4 regions of the Bradyrhizobium sp. SZCCHNS1050 genome follow, and region 1 is predicted to be linked to each of the others. Evidence: predicted binding sites of a transcription regulator. Region 1 holds the regulator's gene; each other region holds the start of a gene.

Region 1 (7,871 bases):
ATGCCCGCGTGCGGGGGGAGGGCGGATCATGTTCTGAGAAAAATAATTATCTTGCTATTTTTCGGAAATCGTGGTCTCTTGCATGCAACCCGCCTCGAGCAGAGGGACGTACGCGTCGTCACGAACGTGGAGGCGGGCTGCGATGGACGTGACGGCTGTGCCAGACGAGCGCAGGCGGCACGGACGGCGAAGTCGTGTGGTCCTGGCCTCTCGATGCTGAGGTCAAGTCCGTGGTCGTTGCTTGACGGCACGCGCGGGCGATGGGGGCAAGAAAGCCGATCCCCAGGGAGAGCACGAAGGACACCGTTAACACCGTCGCGCGGGGAAGGCCGGGTCTGTCCGGCTGTACCTGTGGTACCTGCCGCCTGCATTCTTTTGAGCAGGCGGGCCACGGGCCTCAGCCGAGGTCCGGCCTTCCTCGCGCCCTCTCGTTGTTCAGAGGGACACGACGAATGCATCACTCGGGTCTCACCAGCCGCGAGACGGCGAGATCGTGTCTCGTTGGCCAACGGCGCCAACCCAATCCTCATGGCGTCGTCCCGGACAAGCGCGCACCGCGTGCGCCGATCCGGGACCGAAAACTCCAGGGAGGCGTGCGAGGCACGATGGTCGACCGATCCCGCCCGGCCACATCCGCCGGTGGCTATGGGTCCCTGCGCAAGGCCGGGACGACACCGAAAGGTGCGGCGGGCGACACGGGCAAAGGAGGCCCATCTTGATTGAGCGATGCTTGCGAAAGGCCAGGGGCGATGCCTCCCCGAACGACCGCCCTCGATCCGTAAAAACTCGGATAAAAATCTAAATACCTAGAATTATCAATGACTTGTGACTGTCATCCGACTGTCATCGAACCTTTATAAAAGCCACACTGAGGCCCCGTAAAGCGGCCGGGGAAGCGCAATCGGGCGCAGATGGCGCTTCGCTTCCCAAGCATGGAGACCAGCTATGAATTTCATCAAAGCTATCGTCGCTGCCGGCTTGGTCGCCGCATCGACGTCGGCGTTCGCTGCCGACATCACCGGTGCGGGCGCGACGTTCCCGTTCCCGATCTATTCCAAGTGGGCCGACGCCTACAAGAAGGAGACCGGCAACGGTCTGAACTATCAGTCGATCGGCTCCGGCGGCGGCATCAAGCAGATCCAGGCCAAGACCGTCACCTTCGGCGCCACCGATGCGCCGCTCAAGGCCGAGCAGCTCGAGAAGGACGGCCTGGTGCAGTGGCCGATGGTGATGGGCGGCATCGTGCCGGTCGTCAACCTCGAGGGCGTGAAGCCGGGCGAGATGGTGCTGGACGGCGAGACGCTCGCCAACATCTATCTTGGCAAGATCACCAAGTGGGATGACGCCGCGATCAAGAAGCTGAACCCCAACGTCAAGCTGCCGTCCGACGCGATTGCCGTGGTGCGCCGCTCCGACGGTTCGGGCACGACCTTCAACTTCACCTACTACCTCTCCGAGGTGAGCGCCGACTGGAAGAGCAAGATCGGCTTCAACACCGCCGTCGAGTGGCCGGTCGGTGTCGGCGCCAAGGGCAACGAGGGTGTGTCCGGCAACATCGGCCAGACCAAGAACTCGATCGGCTATGTCGAGTACGCCTATGCCAAGCAGAACAAGCTCACCTACACCGGCATGATCAACAAGGCCGGCAAGACCGTGCAGCCGACCGTCGAGGCCTTCCAGGCCGCGGCCGCGAATGCCGACTGGGCCAAGGCCCCGGGCTACTACGTGATCCTCGCCAACCAGCCCGGCGACAAGTCCTGGCCGATGACGGCGGCGACCTTCATCCTGATGCACAAGGAGCCGGCCGACAAGGCGGCGTCCGGCGAAGCCATCAAGTTCTTCAAGTGGTCGTTCGAGAAGGGCGCCAAGATGGCTGAGGAGCTCGACTACATCCCGATGCCCGACAGCGTCGTGAAGCTGATCGAGAAGACCTGGTCGGCCGACATCAAGAGCTGAGCTGGACGAATCGAAAATCCCCCTCTCCCGGCCTCCGGGGGAGGGGCGCTACCGGGGTTGAGGCGTGTCCAAGGAACAGGGGGCAGAATTGGCAGAGATGGCGGTTCAGACCGAAGTCAGCGATATCGCGGCTGCTGCCGGCCCCTATGACCGGGCACGCGCGCTCAGCGCCTTCAAGCTCGGCGACGTGACCTTCTATTGGATCACGCGGCTGTCCGCGATCTCCGTCCTGTTGATCCTGGGCGGCATCATCCTGTCGCTCATCGTCGGCGCATGGCCGGCCATGAGAGAATATGGCTTCGAATTCCTGTGGACGCGGCGCTGGGCGCCGTCGGCCGATCCGCCGGTGCTCGGGGCGCTCGGCCCGATCTACGGCACCTTGGTCACGTCCTTCATCGCGATGCTGATCGCCATTCCGGTCGGTCTGGGCATTGCGATCTTCCTCACCGAGCTGTGCCCGCAATGGCTGCGCCGTCCGATCGGACTTGCCATCGAGCTGCTCGCCGGCATTCCTTCGATCATCTACGGCATGTGGGGCTTCTTCGTGCTGGGGCCGTTCCTGGCCTATACGTTCCAGCCGTTCATGATCAATCTCTGCGCCGGCATCCCCGTGCTGCAGGACATCTTCGCCGGTCCGCCGTCCTATCTCAGCCTGTTCAACGCCTCGCTGATCCTGGCGATCATGGTGCTGCCGTTCATCACCTCGATCTCGGTCGACGTGTTCAAGACGGTCCCGCCGGTGCTGAAGGAAGCCGCCTACGGGGTCGGCTGCACCACCTGGGAGGTCGTGCGCAGCGTCGTCATTCCCTACACCCGTGTCGGCGTGATCGGCGGCGTCATGCTGGCGCTGGGACGTGCGCTCGGCGAAACGATGGCGGTGACCTTCATCATCGGCAACTCGTTCCGGATCTCATCCTCGATCTTCGCACCGGGCACCACGATCTCGGCCGCCATCGCCTCCGAATTCCAGGAGAGCGACGGGCTGCACCAGTCGAGCCTGATCCTGCTCGGCCTGCTGCTGTTCGTGCTCACCTTCTTCGTGCTGGCGAGCGCGCGGCTGATGCTCATGCGGCTCGAAGCCAAGGCGGGAAAATAAGCCATGTCCAGCGCTGACACGCTTACACTCGATGCGCCGGTCAATCCGATCTATGCGCGCCGGCGCCGCAGAGACATCGTGATCCGCGGCCTCTGCGTTGCCGCCGCGATGTTCGGCGTCACCTGGCTGGCGCTGATCCTGTTCACGCTGTTCTATAACGGACTCGCCGGCCTCAGCCTGCAGGTTTTTGCCGCCGACACGCCACCGCCCGGCTCCAGCGAAGGCGGCCTGCGCAACGCCATCGTCGGCTCCTTGATCATGACGATCATCGGCGTCGGCATCGGCGCGCCGCTCGGCCTGTTTGCCGGCACCTATCTCGCCGAATACGGCCGCAACGACCGCCTGACCTCGGTGATCCGCTTCATCAACGACATCCTGCTGTCGGCGCCCTCGATCATCATCGGCCTGTTCATCTATGGTGCGGTCGTGGTGCCGATGGGCGGCTTCTCGGCACTCGCGGGTTCCCTTGCATTGGCGGTCATCGTGATCCCGGTGGTGCTGCGCACCACCGAGGACATGCTGCTGCTCGTGCCCAACCCGCTGCGCGAGGCGGCGTCTGCGCTCGGCCTGCCGCGCTCGCTGGTGATCCGCCGCATCGCCTATCGGGCGGCGCGCTCGGGCCTCATCACCGGCGTGCTGCTGGCGACCGCCCGCGTCGCCGGCGAGACCGCGCCTCTGCTGTTCACCGCGCTGTCGAACCAGTTCTGGAGCCTCAACCTTTCCAAGACGATGGCGAACCTGCCCGTCACCATCAACAATTTCGTCCAGAGCCCTTATGCCTACTGGAAACAACTGGCCTGGAGCGGAGCCCTTCTCATCACTCTGGCCGTGCTCGCCCTGAACATCGGTGCACGCATTCTCGGCGCCGAGAGGAACACCAAATGACCGAACTGTCCGTCTCCGTCAGTCAGCCCAATCACGCTCTTCACGGCAAGGCGCTTCCGGATGCGCCGGCCAAGGTGACCGCGCGCAACCTCAACTTCTACTACGGCGACCATCACGCGCTGAAGAACATCAACCTGTCGCTGGGCACCAACCGCGTCACCGCGTTCATCGGCCCGTCCGGCTGCGGCAAGTCCACGCTGCTGCGCATCTTCAACCGGATGTACGATCTCTATCCGGGGCAGCGGGCGACCGGGCAGCTGATGCTCGACAACACCAACATCCTCGATCCCAAGCTCGATCTGAACCTGCTGCGTGCCCGGGTCGGCATGGTATTCCAGAAGCCGACGCCGTTCCCGATGACGATCTACGAGAACATCGCCTTCGGCATCCGCCTCTATGAGAAGATCTCCAAGTCGGAGATGGACGACCGGGTCGAGAAGGCGCTGCGCGGCGGCGCGCTGTGGAACGAGGTCAAGGACAAGCTCAACGCCTCGGGCCTGTCGCTGTCCGGCGGCCAGCAGCAGCGGCTGTGCATCGCGCGTACCGTGGCGGTCCGGCCGGAGGTGATCCTGTTCGACGAGCCGTGCTCGGCGCTCGATCCGATCTCGACCGCCAAGGTCGAGGAGCTGATCCAGGAACTCGCCGAAAACTATACGATCGCCATCGTGACGCATAACATGCAGCAGGCGGCGCGCGTCTCCGACAAGACCGCCTTCATGTATCTCGGGGAGCTGATCGAGTTCGACGACACCAGCAAGATCTTCACCTCGCCGAGCGATCGGCGGACCCAGGATTATATCACCGGCCGGTTCGGCTGACGCCGACGACATTGTCTTCAGGAGATCATCATGGCCAGTGAACATACCGCCAAGGCGTTCGACAGCGATCTGCAGGACCTCACCCGTCTGGTATCGGAGATGGGCGGCCTCGCGGAGCGGCTGATCGTCGATTCCGTCGATGCGCTGGTGCGGCGCGACATCGCGCTCGGCCAGAAGGTGGTCGCCACCGACGCCGAGGTCGACAAGCTGCAACGCATCATCGAGGAGCGCGCCGTTCTTACCATCGCCCGGCGACAGCCGATGGCGGTCGACCTGCGTGAGATCGTCGGCGCGATGCGCGTGGCGACCGATCTGGAGCGTATCGGCGATCTCGCCAAGAACATCGGCAAGCGCGTCGCGGCGCTGGAGAGCGACTTCCATCCGCTGAAGCTGATCCGCGGGCTCGAGCACATGACCGATCTCGTGCAGTCGCAGGTCAAGACGGTGCTGGACGCCTATGCCGCGCACGATTTGCCGGCGGCGATGACGGTGTGGAAGGGCGATGAGGAAGTCGATGCCATCTGCACCTCGCTGTTCCGCGAGCTCCTGACCTACATGATGGAGGATCCGCGCAACATCTCGTTCTGCATCCACCTGATGTTCTGCGCCAAGAATATCGAGCGCATCGGCGATCACGCGACCAACATCGCCGAGACGGTGTTCTATATGATCGAAGGCCAGCAGATCATGGACAAGCGCCCGAAGGGCGACATGACGAGCTTCGCATCGACGATCCCCGGCAACTGAGAGAGACGGTTCAGACATGGGCGCCCGAATTCTGGTGGTGGAGGACGAGGAGGCGCTGACGACGCTGCTGCGCTACAACCTCGAGGCCGAAGGCTACGAGGTCGAGACCGTGGCGCGCGGCGACGAAGCCGACACGCGCCTGAAGGAGCGTGTTCCCGATCTCGTCGTGCTCGACTGGATGCTGCCGGGCCTGTCCGGCATCGAGCTGTGCCGCCGCCTGCGGGCGCGGACCGAGACCCGGCAGTTGCCGATCATCATGCTCACCGCACGCGGGGAGGAGAGCGAGCGCGTGCGCGGCCTCGCGACCGGCGCCGACGACTACATCGTCAAGCCGTTCTCGGTGCCGGAGCTTCTGGCGCGGGTGAAAGGCCTGCTGCGGCGGGCGAGTCCGGAGCGGCTGGCGACCGTGCTGTCCTATGGCGACATCGAGCTCGACCGCGAGAAACGCCGCGTGGCGCGCTCGGGGCGGCCGATCGATCTCGGTCCGACCGAATACCGCCTGCTCGAGTTCTTCCTGGAGCATCCCGGCCGCGTGTTCAGCCGCGAGCAGCTGCTCGACAGTGTCTGGGGCCGCGACATCTACATCGACGAGCGCACCGTCGACGTCCATATCGGCCGCCTGCGCAAGCTGCTCAATCCCGGCCGCGAGCAGGACCCGATCCGCACCGTGCGCGGCGCCGGTTATGCGCTCGATGATCGCTTCGCCAAGAGCGAGCAGGTGTAAGGGGCGATCGGGCGTGAGGACGCAGCAGGTGTGAGACGCGAGGCGGCCCGATTGAGGAGATCGCGGTCCGCTTTCCGCCACGCCGCCGCCGTCTTGATCGTGTCTGCTTCGTGGCCCGTCACGATGTTTCGGTCCCAGCGGACGCCCTTGATCAAGACCATCATCATATCTCTTGCCGTGCTGCTCGGCGGCGCGGCGGGCGCCACGGCCGCCGAGCTCGAAGACGCGGTCGCGGCGGCAGGCAACGGGCAGCATGCGGCGGCGATGCGACGGCTGCTGCCGCTGGCCGCCAAGGGCGATGCGCGGGCGCAGTTCGACGTCGGCTTCATGCACGCCTTCGGCTGGGGCCAACCGCGCAACCCCGCCGAGGCGCTGGCGTGGTACCGCAAGGCCGCCGATCAGGGGCTCGCTGTCGCGCAACACTATCTCGGCATCGCCTACGTCAACGGCGAAGGTGTTGCGAGCAATTACGGCGAAGCCGGCCGCTGGTTCAGCCGCGCCGCGGCGCAGGGCTTCGCCCAGTCGCAATACATGCTCGGCCTGATGCTGCTCGACGGCCGCGGTGTGAAACAGGACGTCGTGCAGGGCTATGCCTGGCTGGTGATGGCGGGCCGTAGCGGCGTGCGATCGGCCGGCCGCGACGTGCAGCGGGTCAAGTTGACCGAGCCGCAGCGCGTCCAGGCCCAGAGTGCCATTGCGGCCTGGCGGCCGAAGCCGGAATCGGCGGAGGCCGGCATCGCCGCTCCGCGTCCGGAGCAACTGCTCGGGCTCGACCGCCACATCGGCGAGGTCGTCGATCCCACCTCGTGGCCGGCGTCGTCGATCGGCGTCGTCACCGTCGCGCAATACTCGACCGGCGGCTGGTGCACCGGCACGCTGGTCGCGCCGCGCGTCGTGCTCACCGCGGCGCATTGCGTGTTCAACGGCGTGGCGCAGGTCAGCCCCGGCAACGTCCGCTTCCTGGCCGGCATGAACAGGGGCACGCCGGCGGCATCGTCGGTCGCCGACAAGCTGATCGTGGCGCCCGATTTCGTCCCGACCCGGCACGACAGATGGTCGCTCGACCGCTCGCCCGCCGATTGGGCACTGATCGTGCTGAAGGACGCGCTGCCGTCGAAGCCGGTTGAGGTCAGGGCGCTGACGCGCGAGGAATTGCAGGCTGCGACCACGGCCGGAACCATCTCCGAGATCGGCTATGGCCAGGAGCGGCGCTATTCGCCGACCGGCCAGCGCAATTGCAGCGCCGGCATGACCAAGGACGAGATGCTGCTGACGGTGCATTGCCTCGCCAATTTCGGCTATTCGGGCTCCCCCATCATGGCCGACGTCGGCGGACAGCCGGCCGTGGTCGGCATCTTCTCGGCGTTCCACGAGGAGACCCGGCTGATGTTCGCCGCCCCCGCGAGCCAGTTCGAGGCGGTCGTGCGGCGCGAGATCACGGCACAGAGTGCCTCGATGCGGTGAGCGAAGGAGGGGCGAGAGAAGAAGATGTCCCGCCGCTGGTCATGATCTGTGCGTGACTGGATAGCGGGTTGCCAAGCGAGAGGGCAATCCGGGAAGGGCCGCCCACGTTTTCCTGCAGTTTTTGCCTGCAGCGGGGGGCTTTACCGAACTGGCCTGGCTCTTGCTATAGTCCGAGTATGAC
Region 2 (7,871 bases), 1.8 Mb from region 1:
AGGCGGGAAGGCGAAGGCGGGCTAGGCTCCGGGCCATGATGCCCCTTCATCAGTCGACTGAGCAGTTCAGCCCATCCAAGCTCTGGACGCCACGCAGCACGACCTGCCACATTCGCGCCCGTGAAGGGTCGAGGGCGGCCTGCGATGAAGTTCGTTTACATCCTGGAAAGTCTCAACGGCGAGCATTTCTACGCAGGCATCACCGACGACGTTCCGGCCCGCGTCACGAAGCACAATGCCGGTGAAGTCCCGCACACATCGAAGTTTCGGCCTTGGCGGCTCAAGACCTACGTTGCCTTCAGCGATGTGAAGCAGGCATTTGCCTTCGAGAAATATCTCAAGTCGGGTTCAGGCCGGGCTTTCGCGAAGAAGCGCCTTTAGAGCCTCCTCACCCCTCCACAACCGCATCGAGCCGCTCCCGCAGGCGCACCAGCTTGCCGTGCAGATCGGCCAGCTCGGCGATCGAGCAGCCCGTCGCATCCAGGATCGCGGGCGGCACGATCGACCTTGCCTTGTCGCGCAGGCCCGCGCCCTGGGCGGTGAGGGTGACGATCACCTGACGCTCGTCCTCGGCCGACCGGGTCCGCTTGATCAGGTGCGTAGCCTCCATCCGCTTCAGCAGCGGCGTCAGCGTGCCAGAGTCGAGGAACAGCCGCGCGCCGATGTCCTTCACCGTCAGGCCGTCCTGCTCCCACAGCACCAGCATGACCAGATATTGCGGATAGGTCAGGCCAAGGCGGTCGAGCAGGGGCTTGTAGACGCGGTTGAAGGCGTGCGCGGTCGAATAGACTGCGAAGCAGAGCTGATTGCCGAGCTGGAGCGGCAGGTCTGCCGCGGACTTCTTTCGCATCGAGGTCACCACAGGTCGATCCTATCGGCATCTTGAGCCCGCACGCCTCGGATCGACAACGGGCCCGGCGCACCGATCACGAATTTTCTACCGAACAATTATATTGTGCGCAATCTAATTGTGTGCAATATGGCCCCACTGAATTCGTCCATCCAACCAGGAGACACCCATGTCCGTGAACGTGCTCTACAAGACCAGCGCCAAGGCCACCGGCGGCCGCGACGGCGAAGCCGCTACCCTCGACGGCTCGCTCAAGGTCAAGCTTTCCACCCCGAAGGAGCTCGGCGGCGGCGGCGGTGCCGGCAACAATCCGGAGCAGTTGTTTGCGGCCGGCTACGCAGCCTGCTTCATCGGCGCGATGAAGTTCGTCGGCTCGCAGGGCGGCCCCAAGGTTCCCGCCGACACGTCGGTGACCTCGACGGTCGGCATCGGCCCGCGCTCCGAAGGCGGCTTCGGCATCACCGTCGAGCTCGCAGTGTCGCTGCCCGGACTCGCCAAGGCCGACGCCGAAGCGCTGGTCGCCAAGGCGCACGAGGTGTGCCCCTATTCCAACGCCACGCGCGGCAATGTCGACGTCAAGCTGAGCGTCGTCTGAGCTTCAATTCCGTCATGCGGCAGGACGGCCTCCGTTGTCCTGCCGCATGGCAGCCCCCGTTTGCGCCGCCGCCGCAGCAATGCTTAATGATCGCGAGCTGAAACCAACCTCGCGACATCCGATGACACCCCAATTTGCTCCCGGCGCCATGGCCGGCCTGCGCGTGATCGATCTGACGCGCGTGCTCGGCGGCCCCTATTGCACGCAGATCCTGGCCGATCACGGCGCCGACGTGATCAAGGTCGAGCCGCCGGCCGGCGACGAGGTGCGTGACTGGGGTCCGCCCTTCCACGATGAGGACGCCGCCTATTTCGTCGGGATCAACCGCAACAAGCGCTCGATCGGCCTCGATCTCGCCTCAGAGGGCGGCCGCGCCGTGCTGATGCGGATGCTCGAGACGGCCGACGTGCTGATCGAGAACTTCAAGCCTGGCACCTTGGAGAAATGGGGCATCGGCAGCGACACGCTGCGCGAGACATTCCCCAAGCTGGTGCACTGCCGCATCTGCGGCTTCGGCGCGGATGGCCCGCGCGGCGGCAATCCCGGCTACGACGCGATCATCCAGGCGATGACCGGCATGATCGCGGCGACCGGTTCGCCGCAGAGCGGACCGATGCGGATCGGCGTGCCGCTGGTCGACATCACCACCGGACTCTATGCCGCGATCGGCATCCTGATGGCGCTGTCGGAGCGGCAGCGCTCGGGCATCGGTCAGTTCCTCGAGGTCACGCTGTATGAGACCGGTCTCGCGATCATGCATCCGCATACCGCAAACTACTTCATGCATGGCAAGCCGCCGTCGCTGACCGGCAACGAGCACCCGAACCTCGTTCCGTATGCGATCTTCGCGACCAAGACCGACGATATCTTCATCGGCGTCGGCAATGACGGCACCTTCCGCAAGCTCGCCAAGGAGATCGGCCGCCCCGAACTCGGCACCGATCCGCGCTTCGCCCGCAACAAGGATCGCGTCGCCAATCGCGAGGCGCTGCGCGCCGAGCTTGCCGCCGTGTTCAGCCAGTTCGAGGCGGAGCCGCTGTGCGACCGGCTGCTCGCGGCCGGTCTGCCGGCAGGACCCGTGCAGAAGATCGACCAGGCGCTGACCAATCCGCACACGATCTACCGCGGCGATGTCATCGAGAAGGACTGGTACAAGGGCGTCGCGTCGCCGATCCGGCTCGAACGCACCAAGCCGAGCCTGCGCTCCACCCCGCCGAAGTTCAGTCAGCACGCGCAGGAGGTGCTGACCGAGTTCGGTTACACGCCGAGCGAGATCGAGGCGCTGCTGTCCCAGGGCACGGTGTGCGCCGAGCGCAAGCGCTGAGGCGCCATCAGCCTGTCGTTTCTCACCGTCAGCGCCGGCCGGGGCATCGCCCCGGCGCGGCGCCGTCTCCCGCAAGTCGCTGCGTTCCGCCGCGATGAACGCGCTTTCCGCTGACGATCCAACCGGTTATACATTCACGAAACTGTCATCTCGCGCTGCTACGGCCGCGACGCCGATGACGTTTCACGGGAGGTATTCTTTAATGTCACTTCGCCAATTCTGGACGGCCGCGACTGCGGCAGTCACGCTGGTCCTGAGCGCCGCAGCACCTGCGCATGCCGTGACCGAAATCCAGTGGTGGCATGCGATGACCGGCGCCAACAACGACGTCATCGTCAAGCTCGCCAACGATTTCAACGCCTCGCAGTCCGACTACAAGGTCGTCCCGACCTACAAGGGCAACTACGCCGACACGATGAATGCCGGCATCGCCGCCTTCCGCGCCGGCAATGCGCCCCACATCATGCAGGTGTTCGAGGTCGGCACCGCCACCATGATGGCCGCCACCGGCGCCGTGAAGCCGGTCTACAAGCTGATGCAGGACGCCGGCGAGACGTTCGACCCGAAGAGCTATCTGCCTGCGATCACGGGCTACTACTCGACCTCCAAGGGTGAGATGCTGTCGTTCCCCTTCAACTCGTCCTCCACGGTGATGTGGGTCAATCTCGACGAGCTGAAGAAGGTCAACGCCGAGATCCCGAAGACCTGGCCCGAGCTGTTCGAGACCGCCAAGAAGCTGAAGGCGGCCGGCCATCCGACCTGCGGCTTCTCGGGCTCGTGGGTCACCTGGGTCAATCTCGAGCAGCTCTCCGCCTGGCACAACGTGCCGCTGGCCAGCAAGGCGAACGGTCTCGACGGCTTCGACACCGTGCTGGAGTTCAACGGTCCGCTGCAGGTCAAGCATCTCGAAAACCTGGTCGAGCTGCAGAAGGACAAGACCTACGACTATGCCGGCCGCACCAACACCGGCGAGGGCCGCTTCACCTCGGGCGAATGCCCGATCTACCTGACCTCGTCGGCGTTCTTCGGCAACGTCAAGGCCCAGGCCAAGTTCGCCTTCACCGCCGCGCCGATGCCGTATTATCCGGACGCCAAGGGCGCGCCGCAGAACTCGATCATCGGCGGCGCCTCGCTCTGGGTGATGGGCGGCAAGAGCGCGGACGAATACAAGGGCGTGGCGAAGTTCCTGACCTTCCTCTCGGACACCGATCGTCAGGTCTACATCCACAAGGCCTCGGGCTATCTGCCGATCACCAAGGCGGCCTATGCGAAGGCCAAGGCCGAGGGCTTCTACAAGGATCAGCCCTATCTGGAGACGCCGCTGCTCGAACTGACCAACAAGGAACCGACGGAGAATTCCCGCGGCCTGCGTCTGGGCAACATGGTGCAACTGCGTGACGTCTGGTCGGAGGAAATCGAGCAGGCCCTGGCCGGCAAGAAGACCGCCAAGCAGGCGCTGGACGCCGCCGTCGAGCGCGGCAACCAGATGCTGCGCCAGTTCGAAAAGACGGCCGTGAAGTGAGGCCATGAGCCGGCAGGCCGCCCCGCGGCCTGCCGGTTCGCCGACCGACCATGCAGAAGAACGCCATCTTTCAGTCAAAACTGCTGCCGTTCGTGCTGGTCGCTCCCCAGCTCGCGATCGTGCTGATCTTCTTCTATTGGCCCGCGATCCAGGCCGTCATCCAGTCGTTCCTGCTGCAGGACGCGTTCGGCCTGTCCACGAGCTTCGTCTGGTTCGAGAACTACGCCGACCTGCTCACCCAGCCGGACTATTTCCAGGCCATTCTCCGCACCTTCGGCTTCTCCTTCGCCATCGCGCTCTCGTCGCTGTCGGTCGCACTGCTGCTCGCGGTCATGGCGGATAAGCCGTTGCGTGGCGTCACGCTGTATCGCACGCTGCTGATCTGGCCCTATGCCGTGGCGCCGCCGGTGGTGGGCGTGCTCTGGATCTTCATGCTCCACCCGTCGCTCGGCGTGATCTCGCGCTATCTGCGCGCTGTTGGCATCGACTGGAATCCGCTGCTCGACGGCGACCAGGCGGCGCTGCAGATCATCCTCGCGGCCGCCTGGAAGCAGATCTCCTACAACTTCCTGTTCTTCCTCGCCGGGCTGCAGAGCATCCCCCGGAGCGTGCTCGAGGCCGCCGCGATCGACGGCGCGCGGCCGATGCGGCGGTTCTGGACCGTGACCTTCCCGCTGCTGTCGCCGACCATCTTCTTCCTGCTGGTCATCAACATCGTCTACGCCTTCTTCGAGACCTTCGGCATCATCGACACGATGACCCGCGGCGGTCCTGGCAAATCCACCGAGACGCTGGTCTACAAGGTCTATACCGATGGCCTGCTCGGCGGCAATCTCGGCTCGTCGGCCGCACAATCCGTCGTTCTGATGGTCATCGTCATCGTGCTGACGGCGATCCAGTTCCGCTTCGTCGAGCGCAAGGTGACCTACTGATGGTCGAGCAAGAAGGCATTCGACGCTACGTCGCGCACGCCATCCTGTGGATCGGAATCGCGATCGTCGCGTTCCCGGTCTATCTCGCATTCGTCGCCTCGACGCAGGACAATGCGGTGATCGCCAACGGGCAGATGTCGCTGCTGCCTGGCGGGCACTTCCTGTCGACCTACTATCAGACGATCTTCGTTGGCACGAGCGGCTCGACCCGCGAGCCGGTTGCGACCATGCTTTTGAACTCGCTGGTCATGGCGCTGCTGATCGCCGTCGGCAAGATCGCGATCTCGATCATCTCGGCCTATGCGGTCGTCTACTTCCGCTTCCCGTTCCGCATGGCGATCTTCTGGCTCATCTTCATCACCCTCATGCTGCCGGTCGAGGTGCGCATCTATCCGACCTACAAGATCGTCGCCGACCTCCACATGCTCGACAGTTATGCCGGGCTCGCGCTGCCGCTGATCGCGTCCGCCACCGCCACGCTGCTGTTCCGCCAGTTCTTCATGACGGTGCCGGACGAGCTGCTGGAGGCGTCCCGCATCGACGGCGCCGGGCCGTTCCGCTTCTTCTGGGACACCCTGCTGCCGCTGTCGCGCACCAACATGGCGGCGCTGTTCGTGATCCTGTTCATCCTCGGCTGGAATCAATATCTCTGGCCGCTGCTGATCACGACGCGCGACGACATGCAGACCATCCAGATCGGCATCCGCAAGATGATCACGACGACCGACGCGCTGACGGAGTGGCCGGTCGTCATGGCGACCGCCGTGCTCGCGATGCTGCCGCCGGTGTTCGTCGTCGTCGTCATGCAGCGCCTGTTCGTCAAGGGGCTGGTGGAGACGGAAAAGTGACGAGGGGGCGAATGGCGAATAGGGAATGGCGAATAGGGATATTTGCCCAACAACTCGCTTCGTCCCCTTCCCTATTTGCTACTCCCCATTCGCTATTCGCTAGGTAACCCATGGCCAACGTCACCCTCCGCAACGTCCGCAAGGTCTACCAGGGCGGCTTCGAAGCCATCAAAGGGGTCGATGTCGATGTCGGCGACGGTCAGTTCTGCGTGCTGGTCGGGCCGTCGGGCTGCGGCAAATCCACCCTGCTGCGGATGGTCGCGGGGCTCGAGACGATCACCTCGGGCGAGATCGACATCGGCGGCCGCATCGTCAATGCGATCGAGCCGGCGGATCGCGACATCGCGATGGTGTTCCAGAACTACGCGCTCTATCCGCACATGACCGTCTACAACAACATGGCCTACGGCCTGCGCAATCGCGGCATGGCGGAAAAGGAGATCAGGACGCGGGTCGAGGACGCCGCACGCATCCTCGAGCTCGGCACCATGCTCGAGCGGAAGCCGCGCCAGCTCTCCGGCGGCCAGCGCCAGCGCGTGGCGATGGGCCGCGCCATCGTGCGCCAGCCCAAGGTGTTCCTGTTCGATGAGCCGCTCTCGAACCTCGACGCCAAGCTGCGCATCGCGATGCGGGTCGAGATCCGCAAGCTGCAGCGCCGGCTCAACACCACCGCGATCTACGTCACCCACGACCAGCTCGAGGCGATGACGCTCGCCGACATCTTGGTGGTGATGAACGGCGGGAAGGTCGAGCAGATCGGCAATCCGCTCGAGATCTATCAGCGTCCCGCCACCACCTTCGTCGCATCCTTCATCGGCGCGCCGCCGATGAACCTGATGCCGACCGATGGCGTGCGCGCCCAGCTGCTCGGCGCCGACGCGGTTCCCCAAGAAGCGGGCCAGCTCGGCATCCGGCCTGAGGATTTCCAGCTCGGCGACACCGTTCCGGCGGGCGGGGTCGGGCTCGACCTCCGGGTCGAGGCGATCGAGCATGTCGGCGCCGAGACCTATGTCTACGGCGCACGCCAGGACGCGGGCAGCGATGACCGGCTCTCCGCGACCGCCAACGACATCATCGTGCGGCTGCCGGGTACCGCCGCGCCGGAGATCGGCGCACGGATTCGCGCCGTGGCGCCGCGGGCCAAGCTGCATCTGTTCTCGGCCGACGGCCGTCGGCGGCTGTCCGTTTAAACCCTTCCACAGACAGGCTGTTCCGGCACATTCGGGGTGCTTGAACGCGCCCCGGATCGTGCCCATATTGCTGCTCAAGGGGTGCCGTCAGGGCCCTGATACATCAAAGTCGCTTCGAGAGGACTTTGTAAACCATGTCTCGTGTTCCTTCGCTCTCCAGCCCGTTCCTGCTGGGCTTCGACGAGATCGAGCGCGTGCTCGACCGCGTCGTCAAAGGTGCCGACGGCTATCCGCCCTACAATATCGAGCGGTTCGAACGCACCAATGGCCAGCCCGAGCGTCTGCGGATCACGCTGGCGGTGGCGGGTTTCACCCGCGACCAACTCGATGTCACCATTGAGGAAAACCAGCTCGTCATCCGCGGCCGGCAGCAGGACGACAAGACCAGGCAATACATTCATCGCGGCATCGCCGCGCGCCACTTCCAGCGCACCTTCGTGCTGGCGGAGGGAATGCATGTGCTTGGTGCGGATCTGAAGAACGGGCTGTTGTCGGTCGATCTGGCCAGGCCAGAGCCTGAGCGGATCGTTAAGACAATAGCGATCAATGAACACGAATAATGGTTTGATGGAACGAGTAGCGGACTCGACCGCTTGAGTCTCAGAAGGAG
Region 3 (7,871 bases), 690 kb from region 1:
ATGGTGACGGGGCAGGGTCTCACCGATCAATTGATGGAGCAGATCAAGCCGTTCAGTCCGACCTTCCATCTCGGCGAGATGGTCGAGAAGGTCGAAAAGATCGGCGATCCCGGTTTTCGCGTCACCACCGATGCCGGCAAGGTGTTCGAGTGCAAGGTCGTGGTGATCGCGGCCGGGGGCGGCTCGTTCCAGCCCAAGCGCCCGCCGGTGCCGGGCATCGAGGCCTATGAAGGCACCTCGGTATTCTATGCCGTGCGCAAGATGGAGCAGTTCCGCGACAAGAATGTCGTCATCGTCGGCGGCGGTGACTCCGCGCTCGACTGGACGCTCAACCTGCACCCCATCGCGAAGCGCATCACGCTCGTTCATCGCCGCGACGACTTCCGTGCCGCGCCCCACAGCGTCGAGCAGATGCGCGCGCTCGTCGCCGGCGGCAAGATGGATCTGCGCATCGGCCAGGTGACGGCGCTCGAAGGCGCCAATGGCCGGCTGTCGGCTGCGACGATCAAGGGCAACGACAACGCGGTCGAGACCGTCCCCTGCGAGATGATGCTGCCATTCTTCGGACTGACGATGAAACTCGGTCCGGTTGCCGAGTGGGGCCTCGCGCTCGAGCACAATCTCATTCCGGTCGAGACCTCTGCCTTCGAGACCTCCGTGCCCGGCATCTTCGCGATCGGCGACATCAACACCTATCCCGGCAAGATCAAGCTGATCCTGTGCGGCTTCCACGAGGGCGCGCTGATGGCGCAGAAGGCGCACCGCTACGTGTATCCGGAGAAGCGGCTGGTGTTCCAGTACACGACGTCGTCGTCGAGCCTGCAGAAGAAGCTCGGCGTCAACTAATTTGTCGGCGGTATGGAACCTTCCGCCGCCGGACCAACTCAAATGTGAAGAAATGTTTCCTGCGCGTGCCGGTTTCACCGGCGCGCCAGACCTGTTATGGGGCTGGAACGATGCATGAAACGGCCGTACTGTGCGGCCATTCATTTTGTGACTTGGTCAAGGTGAGATGATGATGCGCAATGCGTTTCCCCGACTTCGGCTGGTGCCTGGTGTGACGAAGCTCGCGATCGGCGCGCTCGTCGTTGCCGGTGCTCTGCTGACGCGGCCTGCGCTCGCGGCTGAGCCGACCGCGGCCGGTCTGTGGCAGAAGGTCGAGGATGGCAGGCCCGTCGGCTGGTTTCTCTTCATCGACCACGACGGCGTGTTCGAGGGCGTGATCGCCAAGACGTTTCCGCGTCCCGGCGACAATCCGAACGAGGTCTGTTCGAAGTGCAGCGATGACCGCAAGAATGCGCCTGTGCTCGGCATCTCCTTCGTGCGCGACATGAAGCGCGAGGGCCTGAAATACGAAGGCGGCAACGTGCTCAATCCGCGCGACGGCAACATCTGGAAGGCCAATATGCGGGTCAGTCCTGACGGGCAGACGCTGATCCTGCACGGCTATCTCGGCATCTCGCTGTTTGGCAAGGACGAGACCTGGACCCGCCTGCCGGATAGCAACATGGCGCAGATCGATCCGGCCATCCTCGCCAAATATCTGCCCTCGCAGGCGACGACGGCAACCGGCCCCGCCACCAAGCAGGCGCCTCCGATGATGAAGAAGCCGGCTGCAGTCAAGTAGACTGCTTCCGAACTGCGACCGTCCTCGCTCCTGGCCGACAAGGGATCGCGATCTCGGACACCGCGTCGGCGAAGAGCTTGATCCAGATCAACCGCGTGGTCGAGGACAAGGTCTCCATGATCATCTGGGCGTTGCTTGCCGGTGATCGTGAGACCATTGGCCGCAGCGGTCGGAATTCGACGAGGGAGCGATGCTGATGCTGCGTTGGATCATCGCGGGGAGCGCGGCCATCTCCATGATCCCGATCGCCGCTGCTCAAACCTATGATTCCAATTATCCTGTCTGCCTACAAAGGTGGGAATGGGGTGGTAGCACCTATGTCGAATGCACCTATACGTCCTGGGACCAGTGTCGAAGGGCAGGCCGGGGCCTCGCGGCCATGTGCGTGAACAACCCATATTGGGTACAAGGACAATCAGGATCGCTTGGCGGTGGTCGGCGTCGATTTGCGCGCTGAGCGTTGGGACGTCGAGGCCGACACGTTCTTTCGAGGCGGCCCGGCTCTCCATCCGCTCCCAACCCACCGTGAGGCCCGCGATCTCGCCGCCCCACAGCCTTTGTTCCTGAGCGCCCGCTCACGGAGGGGCGTCCCGAAAGACGGTGTGCGGAGCGGAGCGCTTCAGGCCGTTCTTCCTCTGCGATCCCTACCCGAATGGCCGACTACTGCCTCACCACGCCCGCCGGCGGCAGCGGCTGGCTGGTGACGTTGGGCTCGGCCGCATCGAGGTTGAGCACTTGCGCCGCGGCCGGAAAGGCGGCGTCGGCCATCGCGGCATGGCCCTCCGCCGTCGGATGCACGGCGCCGCCATAGACCGCGGACAGCACGCCCCAGCTCGCATCGTGGATGTCGGAGGGCTGCATCGCCGCCGGCAGCCCTTGCGGATAGGTCATCGCCGAGAAGTAGCTGTCGTTGGCATCGCGGATCCAGCGCGCGCGCGGCAGATAGGGACGATACTCGCTGGCGCCGCGGCCGCACAGCAGCGGCTCGTTGGCGGCGCTGACGATGTTCGGATCGAAGCTGGCGCCGTCGGCCGAAAAGCATTCGCGGTCGAACGGCGGATCCTGCGTCGAGCGGGCGCAGAAGCCGTGATCGGCAAACGCGGCCTGATGCGCATCGACGAAGGTCATGCGGTCGGCCTGCGGATCGCGGCACAGGACTCCCGCGGTACATTGCGCCAGCCCGCGTAGCGACGGCAGGAACTCGTTCTCGACGAAGCCCGCGACCTTGGCGAGCCGCTGCGGATTGGCATTGAACGATGGGTGGATATCGAAACCGGCCGGACCACCGGGGCAGGGCGTGCCGGGGCCGCTCAGTGCCGGGTTGCCGTACGAAGTGTAGATGACGTGCGAGAGGTCGCCGACCAGCGGCTTCAGCGCCTCGCGTAGCTTGGCAAAACCCTGCGGCAGGTCGCGCGCCAGCTCGCTGCGCGATTCCTCGACCGAGCCGATCACGCCTGAGCGTTTGAACAGCGTGCGTTCGGTCGGCGTATCGACGATGACGTCGGCGACGAGACCGGAGAAGTTGATGTCGTTGGCGCCGATCGACAGCAGAATTAGATCGAGCTTGCGGTCCGGCTGGCGACGCTTGGCCGCGGTCAGCGCCTCGCGCAGCTCGCCGAGCTGGCCGTTGACGCTGCCGGCGCAGGTGGTCGCGGCGCGGCCCGGCGTGCATTCGCGCGCGCGCTGGCTGCCGAAGAGGCCGTCGGCGATGGTGGCGCCGGTGCAGGCGAGCGGCAGGTAGGTGACCGCGACGTGCGGATAGCGCACCGCGAGCGCCAGCGCCGTCCGGGTCTGGTAGCTGTAGAGCGAGCGATGGCAGGCGGCGTTGAGCCAGACCGCGCTGTGCTTCTGCCAGTTCTGCAGCGTGTCCGGCGCCTCGCAGGCGCGGCCGCCTCTGAAGCCGGCCCGGCTCGGCCGATAATATTGCGCCGTCGGACCGCCGAGATAGGAGCGGAAGCAGAAGCCCTCGTCGGCGAGCGCGATCGGGCGGTCCGGGTTGCCCTCGCCGGAGGCGATGCTGTCGCCGAGGCCGGCGATCAGGACGTCGCGGACCTGGATTCCCGTCGACACCTGCTGCGTGCCTTCCGGGCTGGCGACATCGACGGATGCGACGGTCTGGCGGCCGTAGCGGACGCGCAGGTTGACCGGTTCGGCGCAGTCGAATGTCGAGGTCTGCGGCCCGTCGCCGTCGTCGAACGACCACGCGCAGGTGGCGCCGACCGGGACCGGGCCGGTCAGGCGCACCGTGACCGGATGGTCGATCGGCGTGAGATAGCTTTCCTTGACGTTGTCGCGCGTGCACGGCTCGTTGATGCGGCCGGCGAGGTCGATGCAGAGCCGGTTGACGACGTTCCGGGCCCAGCCGCGGCCGTCGCTCTGCACCGCCAACGCCTGCTCGGCGGCGAGGATGGAGCGGTCGCGCGTGCTCTCGGTATGCAGCAGGAAGTCGCGCTCCTCCCGGAAGAGACGGAAGCGGTTGCGCACCTCCCAGCTGATCTGCAGCGGCGCTGCGCCGAACTGCGCGGCCGCCTCGGTGGCGGCGAGAGGGGCGAGCAGGCCGGCCAGGACGCAGGCGGCGAGCAGCGGACGAAGGGGCATTCGGGTCATGCGCAAGGATTCACGTCAGCGATGGGGCGGAAATAAGAGGATCGCACGCGAGTTCAACCGGTCGAGGGTCGAACCGTCGCGTCATCCGCGAGACGATTGCTGCTCAGCGCTGGGAGTGGCGCTTGATGCGCTGGGGAACCGCGGCGGGCGCCGTGGCCGCGGCGCGCTTGGCGGCGACCTCGTCCTCGCAGGCTGAGTTCAGCCGGCGCCGCTCCTGCCACGGCTTCACGACGTTCAGCCAGAGTTCCCTGATGCCCATGATGGAGATCGCCGTCGCGAACGGGATCACGAAATACAGCACGCGGAAAACGAGCAGGGTGGCCAGCAACTGCTCGCGGCCGAACTGCGGCAGCGCCACGAGCATCGCGGCATCGAACACGCCGATGCTGCCGGGCGCGTGGCTGGCGAAGCCGAGCAGGGTGGCGAGGATGAACACCACCGACAGCGACAGGAAATCGATCGGCGGAGCGGCGGGGACGAGGAGGTACATCGCCAGCGCGCAGAAGCCGAGGTCGACCACTCCGATCAGGATCTGCACGAGCGTGAGCTGCGCCGAGGGCAGCACCACCTTCCAGCCGTTCTGGCCGAGCTGGCGCCGGTTCTTGCCGGCGGTCAGCCAGCCGAGATAGGCGAAGATCGCCCCGAGGATGCCGATCGCGATCAGCTGGTTCACCGCCGGGGGCAACTGGTCCATCGCGGTGGCGGCGGCCGGATGCAAGGTCATGCCGATGCCGAGTACGAACAGATTGCCGAGCCAGAAGGTCAGGCCTGACAGGAAGCAGATCTTGGCGACGTCGATCGCGGACAGGCCGTAGTCGGAGTAGATCCTGAACCGGATGGCGCCGCCGGTGAACACGGTGGCGCCGATGTTGTGGCCGATCGAATAGCTGGTGAAGGCGCTCATCGCCGCGATGCGATAGGGCACGTGTTTCTTGCCAATTGTTCGCAGTGCAAAATAGTCATAGAAGGTCAGCGTGCAGAACGCGCCGACCACACACAAGGCCGCGAGGGCGATGTGACCGGGCGGGATTTCGGTGAGCGCGGTCAGGATGACGCCGGCATCGACGCCCTTCAGCGTGCGCACGAGTGTCGTGATCGCGAAGGCGATGATCGCAAGGCTCGCTGCAATCCCCAGCCGCTTCCAGCCGATCCATTTCTTGAAGCCACGCCCAAGCGTGGTCAGCAGGCGCTGCATTCATCCTCCCGGCGGGGCGGTACTAGATCTTGGAAAAGAGGCGAAACCATTGATCGATAGGCGGGCAATTCGTGACAGCTTGTTCCTTATGCTAAAATGCGCGCCTTGTGCAGTCCTTGACACAGCTCAGCTCCGACCCATGCGGCGCAGGTCTGTCACACTCCGGTCACATAGCTGGTGGCCCGTCCGCCTCAATTCGGTCCAACTGGTCGCCCGCGCGGTTCACGAGAACCCTCGTCCCTGCGACCGGTTCGGCAGGGGCGGCACGCCGGAACAACCGCCGTAGCCGCCGGTTAGCGCACAGCGAACATGGCGACGATCGGTCAGGGGAGGGACCTGCCATGTTCCGAACCGAGAGGACGTGAAACAAATGGGACTGTTCACCAAGGACATCAAGACGATGAACGATCTGTTCGTTCATCAGCTGCAGGACATCTATTACGCCGAGAACCAGCTCGTCAAAGCGCTGCCGAAGATGGCGGACAAGGCGACGGATCAGAAGCTCAAGCAGGGCTTTCTGACCCATCTCGATGAGACGAAGACGCATGTGACGCGTCTCGAACAGGTGTTCAAGATGCACGGCATCGCGGCCAAGGCGGTCGACTGTCCGGCGATCGACGGCATCATCGAGGAGGCCGACGAGGTCGCCGGCGAGGTCGACGACAAGGCGGTGCTGGACGCAGCGCTGATCAACGCCGCCCAGGCGGCCGAGCACTACGAGATCACCCGCTATGGCAGCCTGATCGCCTGGGCCAAGCAACTCGGCCGCAGCGACTGTGCCGCCGTCCTGCAGAAGACGCTCGACGAGGAGAAGGCGACCGACATGAAGCTGACCAAGCTCGCCGAGACCAGCGTCAATCTGCGCGCCGCGAGCTGATCGCGTCACCTGCCGATGAGACAAAACGCCGCGCGGACATCCCGCGCGGCGTCGTCGCATCCGGATGCCACGCGTCAGCTCTTACGCAACGCGAAATTGGCGCCGCAGAACGCCATCAGGGCGCCGAGGCAGAGCGCGGCGAGGCCGGCCAGCACACCCGAGGCCGACGGCACCGGGCTCGGGCCGGAGATCGCCTGGCCGATGCCGGCCAGCATCAGCACGCCGACCACGACCAGGAAGTTGCGCATCCGCTGCGGGATCTCGCCCGATACCGCGCTGTGCATGATGTTGGCGATGAAATAGCCCGAGGAGAAGCCGACGGTGGCGATCAGCCACCAGGCGATCGCCGATCCCGCCGGCATGAAGGCGCCGCTCTCGGTCTGCCACAGGCCGCCGAGATCGAGGCCGTAGCGGGCGCCGAGCATGTGCACCGCCAGCGCCAGCAGCACGCCGGCGGCCATCGCCCCGGCCAGGATCAGGTGGCGCGGAAAATAGATCGTTTCGCTCATGCTCCGTTTGTAGGATAAGGCGCGCGCCACACGCAACAGGACCGATCCATTTCCCAGGACATCACCACAGAAGGCCATGACGCGATCCGCTACGCCTACAAGGCGTCGTTGATCGGGGCCGCGCAGCAGTTCGAGCTCACGGGGCAGGGCCTGTCGTGGCGGTTCGCCGGCCGCACCGGCCTGTGGCCTTACGCCGACATCGCCGCGATCCGGCTGTCCTACCGACCGGTGTCGATGCAGGCGAGGCGTTTTCGGGCCGACATCACCCATCGCGATGGCCGCCGCCTCAGCATCATCTCCGTCTCGTGGCAGACGGCGGCCCTGATGGCGCCGCAGAGCGAGGCCTATGGTGCTTTCATCCTCGGCCTGCATGCGCGGCTCGCCTTCAGCGGCAGCAACGCGCGGCTGACTGCGGGCCTCGGCCGCTTCACCTACGGCGCGGCGCTCGCCGCGATTGCGCTGCTCGCCGTGGCGATGGCCGGGCTTCTGGTGCGCGCGCTCGTCATCGCCGAATGGTCGGGCGCGTTGTTCCTGATCGGCTTCGCCGCGCTGTTCGCCTGGTATGTCGGCGGCTTCATCACCCGCAACAGGCCGCGCAGCTACACGTTCACGGAGATTCCGGCCGCGCTGCTGCCGTGATCACGCAACCTCATCGCCGGTCACCGAATGTGATCATGCAGATTTCGCGCGCCATGCCAGACTGAGCGAGTCGCCTTCGGAGAGGACCGATGCAGGATCGCGCGCTGCGCAGACCGGATGACGCCGAGATCGCCGCGGTCAACGCGCGGCATTTCGCCGATACGCCGCTGCGGCCGGCCGATCTCCTGTTCGTGTTCGGGACCCGCGTCGACGAGGAGCTGCGTGCCGAGACGGCGGTGAAGCTGTGGCAGCAAGGCTACTTCCGCCACGCCATCGTCAGCGGTGGGATCACGCCGGGCGCTGATCTTTCGGAGTGTACGCTGATCAAGGCCGCCATGGTGGGGCGCGGCATTCCGGCCGAGCGCATCCTCGAAGAGCACCACGCCACGAATACCGGCGAGAACGTCGCGTTCGCTC
Region 4 (7,871 bases), 380 kb from region 1:
CGTGTCATCGTGACTGGCCAGGGGCACGTCATGGGTCTTCGCCAGTGCAACGATGTCGCGCATGTTCGGCGCCGCATAGGCCTGCTGATAGGCGAAGCGGCGTGCGAACATCACGTCGAGCTCCGCATCGGTCTTGCCGCCGCTCTTGCCGCGATAGTAGTCGCGCAGCTTGCCTTCGTCGCGAAACTGGCGCTGCCCGGGCGTATGATCCATCAGCGACATCAGCCGCACATCCGGACGCCCCGCCAGTTGCCGCGCCTCCTCGACCACGGTCGGCATCGGCACCTCGCAGCGCAGATGCAGGAAGTGATCGGACCGCAGCAGCCCGCCGTCGCGCGCCGTCGCGATCGCTTCCGCGAGCACATTGGCCTGGCCGTCGACGCCCTCGGCGCCCTCCTCGCTCCACACCCGCAGCGAATCCAGCACCGTCGTGATGCCCGCGGTCGCAAGTTGCCCGTCATAGGAAATGACCGCAGCAACGGGATCCCAATAGACCTTGGGGCGGGGCACGAAATGCGCCTCGAGGTGATCGGTGTGCAGTTCGACCAACCCGGGCATCAGCAGGTCGCCGCCGGCATCCAGGCTGCCGGCCGGCGCCGCCCCCTCGCCCAGTTCCGCGATCCGGCCTCCGGCGATCGCCACCCAGCCCTGCTCGACGACCCGGTCGGCGAGGACCAGCCTGGCATTGCCTATCACGAGATCGGACATGTTCGCGCTCATCTGCAATTTGTCCCTTTACGCCGCCGCGGCGAATGTCATGACGTCGACCATGCGATCCGCAATCTGCGCACGGATATCGTCATCATGCACGATCGCGAGCATCGCCACCCCGTCCTTCTTCTTCGCCGCAATCAGGTCGACCACGACCGCACGGTTCGCCGCATCGAGCGACGCGGTCGGCTCATCGAGCAGCAGCACCGGGACATCGGAGATGAAGCCGCGAGCGATGTTGACCCGCTGCTGCTCGCCGCCCGAGAAGGTCGATGGCGGCAGCGACCACAGCCGCTCGGGAATGTTCAGCCGCCGCAGCAGTCCCCCCGCCCGCACCCTCGCATCGTCGCGCGGCAGGCCGGCCGCGAGCAGCGGCTCGGCAACGACATCGAGCGCAGGGACGCGCGGCACCGCGCGCAGGAACTGACTGACATAACCGATGGTCTGCCGCCTCGCATGGAGGACAAGGCGCGGCTCGGCGCCGGCGAGATCGGTCATCTCGCCGAGGTGCCGGACGCCGATGCGTCCGCCATCGCAACGGTAGTTGCCGAAGATCATCTTCAGGATCGACGACTTGCCGGCACCCGACGGTCCCGACAACACGACGCATTCGCCGGCCTTGACCTGGAACGACACGCCGCGCACCACGGGCAGCGATATGCCGCCCTGCAGATGCATGGTGAAGGTCTTCTCTGCATTCTCGACATCGATCATCACGGTCATCGCATTGGGCCCAATTGCATCATGGCGGCAGGATCGAGGACACGAGGAGCTGTGTGTACGGCTCGCGCGGATCGTCGAGCACCTGGTCGGTGAGGCCGGTCTCGATCACCCGCCCCTCCTTCATGACCATCACACGATGAGACAGCAACCGCGCCACGGCCAGATCGTGGGTCACGACGATGGCGGCGAGGCCGAGCTCGTTGACGAGGCTGCGCATCAGATCGAGCAGGCGCGCCTGCACGGACACGTCGAGTCCTCCGGTCGGCTCATCCATGAACACGAGCCTGGGCTCGGTCACGAGATTGCGCGCGATCTGCAGCCTCTGCCGCATGCCGCCGGAATAGGTCCGCGGCGCATCGTCGATGCGGGCAACGTCGATCTCCACGCGCGCGAGCCAGGACGAGGCGGTCTGCCTGATCCGACCGTAGTGATTCCAGCCGACCGCCATCAGCCGCTCGCCGACATTGGCGCCGGCGGAGACCGCCATGCGCAGGCCTTGCGTCGGGTCCTGATGGACATAGCCCCAATCGGTGCGGAACAGAAAACGGCGCTCCGCCTCGCCAAGGCCGGCAAGATCGCGCAGCACCCCGTCCCGCATCCGATAGGACACGCGGCCCAACGTCGGCGCCAGTTGCGCCGACAGCATCTGCAGGAGTGTCGATTTGCCCGAGCCGGACTCGCCGACGATGGCGAGCACCTCGCCGGGATAGAGCACGAAGGAGACGTCGCGGCAGGCTGCCAACCGGCCGTAGCTCTTCGCAAGCCCTTCCGCGACGAGCAGCGGCTGATCGGATGCGCTGATCATCTCAGCCATGGGCGCTCTCCTTGTGCGGGGCGGCGCTCTGCTCGCCACGATGTCCGGACGCCTGGCGGCCCTCGCAGTAATCGGTGTCGGAGCAGACGAACATGCGGCTGCCCTTGTCGTCGGTCACGATCTCGTCCAGGTAGGAATCCTCCGCGCCGCACAGCGCGCAGGGGGCATCGAACTTGTAGCGCGTGAACGGATGGTCCTCGAAATCCAGCGAGACGACCGGCGTATAGGGCGGAATGGCATAGATTCGCTTCTCGCGTCCCGCACCGAACAATTGCAGCGCCGGGCAATTGTCCATCTTGGGATTGTCGAACTTCGGCGTCGGCGACGGATCCATCACGTAGCGCGCATTGACCTTGACCGGATAGGCGTAGGACGTCGCGATGTGGCCGAAGCGTGCGATGTCCTCATAGAGCTTGACGTGCATCAGGCCATATTCGGCCAGCGCATGCATGCGGCGGGTCTCGGTCTCGCGCGGCTCGAGAAAGCGCAGCGGCTCCGGGATCGGCACCTGATAGACCAGCACCTGCCCCTCGTGAAGCGGCGCCTCGGGAATGCGATGCCGGGTCTGGATCACGCTCGCCTCTTCCGTCGACGTCGTGGTCGCGACGCCCGCGGTCTTGGCGAAGAATTTGCGGATCGAGATCGCATTTGTCGTATCGTCCGATCCCTGATCGATGACCTTGAGCACGTCGTCGGGACCGAGAATGGCGGCGGTGACCTGCACACCGCCGGTGCCCCAGCCATAGGGCATCGGCATCTCGCGGCTCGCGAACGGCACCTGATAGCCGGGAATCGCGATCGCCTTCAGGATGGCGCGACGGATCATCCGCTTGGTCTGCTCGTCGAGATAGGCGAAATTGTAGGTCGGCGCGCTCATTCCGCAGCTTCCTTCAATTCGGGAACGGCATTGGCCTCGGCGAATTCCTGGCGCAGCTTGCGCAGCAGGCCGAGCTCGGACTGGAAGTCGACATAGTGCGGCAGCTTCAGATGCTCGACGAACCCGGTCGCCTGCACGTTGTCGGAGTGCGACATCACGAACTCCTCATCCTGCGCCGGCGCGACCGTATCCTCGCCCAGCTCGCGTGCCCGCAAGGCGCGGTCGACCAGCGCCATCGACATCGTCTTGCGCTCGCTCTGCCCGAAGGCGAGACCGTAACCGCGCGTGAAGCACGGCGGCTCGGTTGCCGATCCCTTGAACTGGTTCACCATCTGGCATTCGGTCAGCTCGATCGATCCGAGCGGCACCGCGAACCCGACCTCCTCGGCCACGAACTCGACCTCGACTTCGCCGAAGCGGATTTCGCCGGCAAAGGGATGGTTGCGGCCGTAGCCGCGCTGGGTCGAGTAGCCGAGCGCGAGCAGAAAGCCCTCATCACCGCGTGCGAGATTCTGCAACCGCAGATCACGATCGGCGGGAAAGCCTAGGGGATCGCGGGTGAGATCGCCGACCGGCGCGCCAACATCGGCTTGCGGCGACGGCTCGATCAGCCCGTCCTGGCCGAGAATATCGGTGACACGTGGCGTCGGCGCATTCGGCGCCTCGGCACGGGCCGGCGGCTCCGGCTCGGCGGCGGCCGCCAACTGCGGATCGAGCAGCCGATGCGTATAGTCGAAGGTCGGCCCGAGCACCTGGCCGCCCGGAATGTCCTTGAAGGTCGACGAGACGCGCCGCTGCACCCGCATCGCACCGGTGTCGACCGGCTCGGTCGCACCGAAGCGCGGCAGGGTCGCGCGGAAGGCACGCACCAGGAAGATCGCCTCGATCAGATCACCGCGTGCCTGCTTGATTGCGAGCGACGCGAGCTCGCGGTCGTACAGCGAGCCCTCGGCCATCACGCGATCGACGGCAAGCCCCAACTGCTCGGAGATCTGCGCCAGCGAAAGTTCGGGCACATCGCGATCACCCCGGCGTTCATGCGCCAGCAGCCGGTGCGCGTTCTCGATGGCGCGCTCGCCACCCTTGACGGCAACATACATGCCTCACTCTCCTGCGGAAACGAGTCGGGTCGTTCGCGAGATGGCGACGATGGACGAGCCATCGACCAGCACCACATCGACACCACGCGGAAACAGCTTCTCATTGATCGACAGCCGCTCGAACAGATCGGCGGGCGCGACCGTTGCACGGAACGATGTCGCCCCGTCGATGCCTGGACCGCGCAGCTTGAACGCCGGCCCCTCGGACAAGCTCGGCACCTGCAGGATCAGCGTCGTCGAGCGATCAGGGTATTCAGCACTGCCGAGCGCGAATGAATTCAGATCAGGCAGCGCTTCGGGGTCCGCCGCCACCGCAAAGCAGGCGAGCGCGGCATCGGCGACGATCGGCGCCCCGGTGTGAAACTTGAGCCAGGCGCCGACCTCGGGCGTGCCGGCGAGCGGCGCATCGAGCCAGATCGGCGTATCGTGATCGAACAAGGTCAACGCGATCGCGGCAGCACCAGGCATCAACGACGACGGCCGGCCGACATCGCCCTCGACCTGCCGCACATTGCCCGGACGCGCCATGGCCTCCATGACGGTACGGAAGGTCGATTGCGCGGACAGGACATTGTCGGCGAAACCAGGCTGCAGATCGGAAGCGGCAGCAGCCATCAGCCTTCTCCTCGCACCATCGTATAGAAATCGACACGCGTGGCCGCAGCCTCCTCCGCTCGATGCTCCCGCGATGCGCGCATCAGCTCCTGCAGCGGCGCGACCACCTGAGTCTCGATCGATCGCGCATGGCTCGACGACTGGATCATCGCGTCACACAGCGCCATCAGACGCGCCTTGCCGGCGTCTCGTCCGAGCACATAGCCGAACCCGACCTCGCCGCTCTCCAGCCGTACCGCGGCGCGCGACACCGTCGCTTCGCCGACATTGAACGGCGCACCATCACCGCCGATCCGGCCCCGCAGCATCACGAGACCATTCTCCGCCGGACGCAGGTCGCGATACTCAGGCAGCGCCAGTCCGTCGAGCCTGGCGCGGATGTCCGCATGCGAGGCATGCGCCAATACCCGCATCGCCGTCCTGCGCCGGTCCTGCATCGCGGTCTCGCCTTCCATCTTCACCCCGAACTTGCTATCGCGAAGTTGTCTATGTTAATAGACAACTTCGTAACGAAGCGCCATGACTGTTTGATGACATGGGCGTGATTTTCAGGTCGTGCAGCGGAGAACCGCAGATGAGCATGCAGGGCGCCGACTCGGGCGTGGCACTGTGGCGCCGGGTGGCCGACGGCATCGAGCGCGACATCGCCGACGGCCGCTTCGCGGCCGGCACCCGCCTGCCCGGCGAGACCGAGATCGCCGAAACCTACCGCGTCAACCGTCATACGGTGCGTCGCGCGCTCGCGACCTTGGCCGAGCGCGGCCTCGTGCGCGCCGAGCGCGGCAGCGGCACTTATGTCGAAGCGCCTCGTCTGTCATATCCCCTGAGATCGCGAACCAGGTTCTCCGAGATCGTGGGCGCCGGCGGGCGCGAGCCGCGCGGACAGTTGATCGCAGCGTCCGAAGAGTCGGCGACGCGCGAACTCGCGCACGCGCTCCGACTGAAGACGGGGGCGCCGCTGGTCCGAATCGAGGCACTGCGTCTTGCCGACAAGACCCCCATCTGCGTCAGCACGTCCTGGCTGTCGTCCGAGCGATTTCCCGAGGCCGGCCACATCTTCGCATCGCTCCGCTCGATGACGGCGCTGCTTGCGCATTACGGCATTCGCGACTATCGCCGCGGCGCGACCAGGATCACGGCGGCCATCGCCGACGCGAGCGACGCCGCACGGCTCGACCTCGCGCTGGGCCGTCCGGTGCTGGTGGTCGACAGCACCGACATCGATGCCGATGGGACGCCGCTGGTCAGCAAGCGCTCGCGCTTCGCGGCGGAGCGCGTGACGTTCGAGGTCGAGAGCTAGACCAGACCCCGCCGCCTCGCTTCGTTCTTGCGCCCTCAGTCGATGAGCGTGCCGTCCTGATTGAAGAACGGATGCGGCCCGTCGAAATCCCCGATCGGCACCTGATGCGTGACGACCGTTCCAAATCCCGGTCCTGGAAACCAGGCATGAAGGTGAAAGGCCGGTGGCTCGATCCGGAAGGATGGCGGACGAAGCTCGGCCAGGTCGAGCGCGACGGCATGGTTCGGTGCCGGGCAGATCGTGCAGGGGATGCCCGCAAACCGGGTCAGCGTCGCGCGATGAACGTGACCGCACCCGATCAGTTGCACCCGCGGATGGCGCGTGAGGACGGCCGCGAGATCGTCGGCGTTGCGCAGGTTCTGCCGGTCCATGTGCCAGATGCCAGTGGCGAACGGCGGGTGGTGCAGAAACAGCAGGGCCGGCCTTTCGCTGGATCCGGACAGCGCGGCGTCGAGCCATTGCAGACTCGCTTCATCGAGCTCGCCATGCGGATGGCCGGGCACGCTGGAATCGAGCAGAAGCAGATCGAGATCGGCCAACTCTACGCACCGGTTCAGCGGACTGGTGGGTTGACCATGCAGAGCGCCCGGAAACGCCGCGCGCATCAGCTCGCGTGAATCGTGATTGCCGGGCACGGCGACGAATGGAGTTTCGAGCTCGGCGAGAAGATCCTTGAGATGATCGTACTCGGCCGGCGACGGCGTATCGACGAGATCGCCCGAGATCACCACCAGATCGAGCTTCGGCTCGAACCGGTTGAGCTCCGTGATGCAACGGGTCAACGCGCGCGCCGTATCGACGCGGCGGTAGGCGAGCCGGCCGGGCGCCTTGATGTGCAGGTCGGATATCTGGGCGATGACGACGGGGCTCTTGGTCATCAGCAGATCAGCCTTTCTCCGGCAACAGCCGAATGGAGTCCGTTGCAATCCGCAGGCCGATCCGCTCTCCCGCAGCGACCCTGATCGAATTCGGCGCGTCCACGGTCAGTGCAATTGAGGCGGCGTCGCGGACGATGATCCGCTGCCGGTCGCCGACAAAGCGGACGCTGTCGACGACGCCAGTCAGACTCGATGCCGCGGCATCGACGATCCCGATCGTTTCCGGCCGAACCATCGCCACCGCCAGGTTACGTGGACCGGGATCGGCGATCGGCTGCCGACCTCCCGGCAGAACGAGCTGGGCTCCGTCGATCGGCGCCTCGATGATGTTGGCCGCGCCGACGAACTCCGCGACGAATCGATCGGCGGGCGAGAAATAGATCTCGCGCGGCGTCCCGATCTGCGCGATGGCGCCCTTGCGCATCACGACGATGCGGTCGCCGAGCTCCATGGCTTCGGCCTGGTCATGCGTGACGTAGATCGCCGTGATGCCGAGCGTGCGCAACAAGCCGTTGAGCTCGCCGCGCAGGCGCTCTCGCAAGGCCGCATCGAGCGCGGTGAGCGGCTCGTCGAGCAGCAGCACGCTCGGCCGTATCGCGACCGCGCGCGCCAGCGCGACGCGCTGGCGCTGGCCGCCCGAGAGCTGATCGATTCGCCGATCTTCGAGGCCGGCGAGGTTGGTCAACGTGACCAGCTCTGCGACCCGCGCGGCGCGCTCCGGCTTGGGCACGCCGCGGATCTTGAGCCCGTAGCCGATATTGTCCGCGACGGTCATGTTGGGGAACAGCGCGTAGGATTGAAACACCATGCCGACATTGCGCTTCTCGATCGGCTGCCTCGTCAGATCCTTGCC

Evidence for each region. Region 1 encodes PhoB, which activates phosphate uptake and scavenging genes when phosphate is short. Its sites were predicted from a motif close to TGTCATNNANCTGTCAT; they were not measured.
Region 2: the regulator PhoB is predicted to act here: its motif matches at 2,902-2,918, upstream of ugpB (sn-glycerol-3-phosphate ABC transporter substrate-binding protein UgpB).
Region 3: the regulator PhoB is predicted to act here: its motif matches at 5,583-5,599, upstream of QX094_RS01405 (YbhN family protein).
Region 4: the regulator PhoB is predicted to act here: its motif matches at 5,360-5,376, upstream of phnF (phosphonate metabolism transcriptional regulator PhnF).

The regions. Positions count from the first base shown of each region.
Region 1 covers NZ_JAUETR010000001.1:989,284-997,154, reverse strand. Annotated here, with positions in the region: gene pstS (phosphate ABC transporter substrate-binding protein PstS) at 946-1,956, shown strand; gene pstC (phosphate ABC transporter permease subunit PstC) at 2,054-3,052, shown strand; gene pstA (phosphate ABC transporter permease PstA) at 3,056-3,937, shown strand; gene pstB (phosphate ABC transporter ATP-binding protein PstB) at 3,934-4,755, shown strand; gene phoU (phosphate signaling complex protein PhoU) at 4,786-5,502, shown strand; gene phoB (phosphate regulon transcriptional regulator PhoB) at 5,519-6,226, shown strand; gene QX094_RS04660 (trypsin-like serine protease) at 6,374-7,690, shown strand; gene QX094_RS04655 (HoxN/HupN/NixA family nickel/cobalt transporter) at 7,867-7,871, shown strand, end outside.
Region 2 covers NZ_JAUETR010000001.1:2,772,083-2,779,953, reverse strand. Annotated here, with positions in the region: gene QX094_RS12670 (GIY-YIG nuclease family protein) at 145-381, shown strand; gene QX094_RS12665 (MarR family transcriptional regulator) at 389-850, opposite strand; gene QX094_RS12660 (organic hydroperoxide resistance protein) at 1,020-1,445, shown strand; gene QX094_RS12655 (CaiB/BaiF CoA-transferase family protein) at 1,567-2,769, shown strand; gene ugpB (sn-glycerol-3-phosphate ABC transporter substrate-binding protein UgpB) at 2,972-4,291, shown strand; gene ugpA (sn-glycerol-3-phosphate ABC transporter permease UgpA) at 4,342-5,223, shown strand; gene ugpE (sn-glycerol-3-phosphate ABC transporter permease UgpE) at 5,223-6,071, shown strand; gene QX094_RS12635 (sn-glycerol-3-phosphate import ATP-binding protein UgpC) at 6,182-7,261, shown strand; gene QX094_RS12630 (Hsp20 family protein) at 7,396-7,821, shown strand.
Region 3 covers NZ_JAUETR010000001.1:303,943-311,813, reverse strand. Annotated here, with positions in the region: gene QX094_RS01425 (NAD(P)/FAD-dependent oxidoreductase) at 1-846, shown strand, start outside; gene QX094_RS01420 (DUF2147 domain-containing protein) at 1,019-1,627, shown strand; gene QX094_RS01415 (DUF3551 domain-containing protein) at 1,818-2,084, shown strand; gene QX094_RS01410 (hypothetical protein) at 2,288-4,234, opposite strand; gene QX094_RS01405 (YbhN family protein) at 4,338-5,429, opposite strand; gene QX094_RS01400 (ferritin-like domain-containing protein) at 5,800-6,306, shown strand; gene QX094_RS01395 (hypothetical protein) at 6,381-6,815, opposite strand; gene QX094_RS01390 (hypothetical protein) at 6,924-7,454, shown strand; gene QX094_RS01385 (YdcF family protein) at 7,544-7,871, shown strand, end outside.
Region 4 covers NZ_JAUETR010000001.1:610,166-618,036, forward strand. Annotated here, with positions in the region: gene QX094_RS02775 (alpha-D-ribose 1-methylphosphonate 5-triphosphate diphosphatase) at 1-720, opposite strand, end outside; gene phnL (phosphonate C-P lyase system protein PhnL) at 736-1,434, opposite strand; gene phnK (phosphonate C-P lyase system protein PhnK) at 1,454-2,248, opposite strand; gene QX094_RS02790 (alpha-D-ribose 1-methylphosphonate 5-phosphate C-P-lyase PhnJ) at 2,241-3,125, opposite strand; gene QX094_RS02795 (carbon-phosphorus lyase complex subunit PhnI) at 3,122-4,225, opposite strand; gene phnH (phosphonate C-P lyase system protein PhnH) at 4,229-4,840, opposite strand; gene phnG (phosphonate C-P lyase system protein PhnG) at 4,840-5,295, opposite strand; gene phnF (phosphonate metabolism transcriptional regulator PhnF) at 5,415-6,140, shown strand; gene QX094_RS02815 (phosphodiesterase) at 6,176-7,018, opposite strand; gene QX094_RS02820 (ABC transporter ATP-binding protein) at 7,026-7,871, opposite strand, start outside.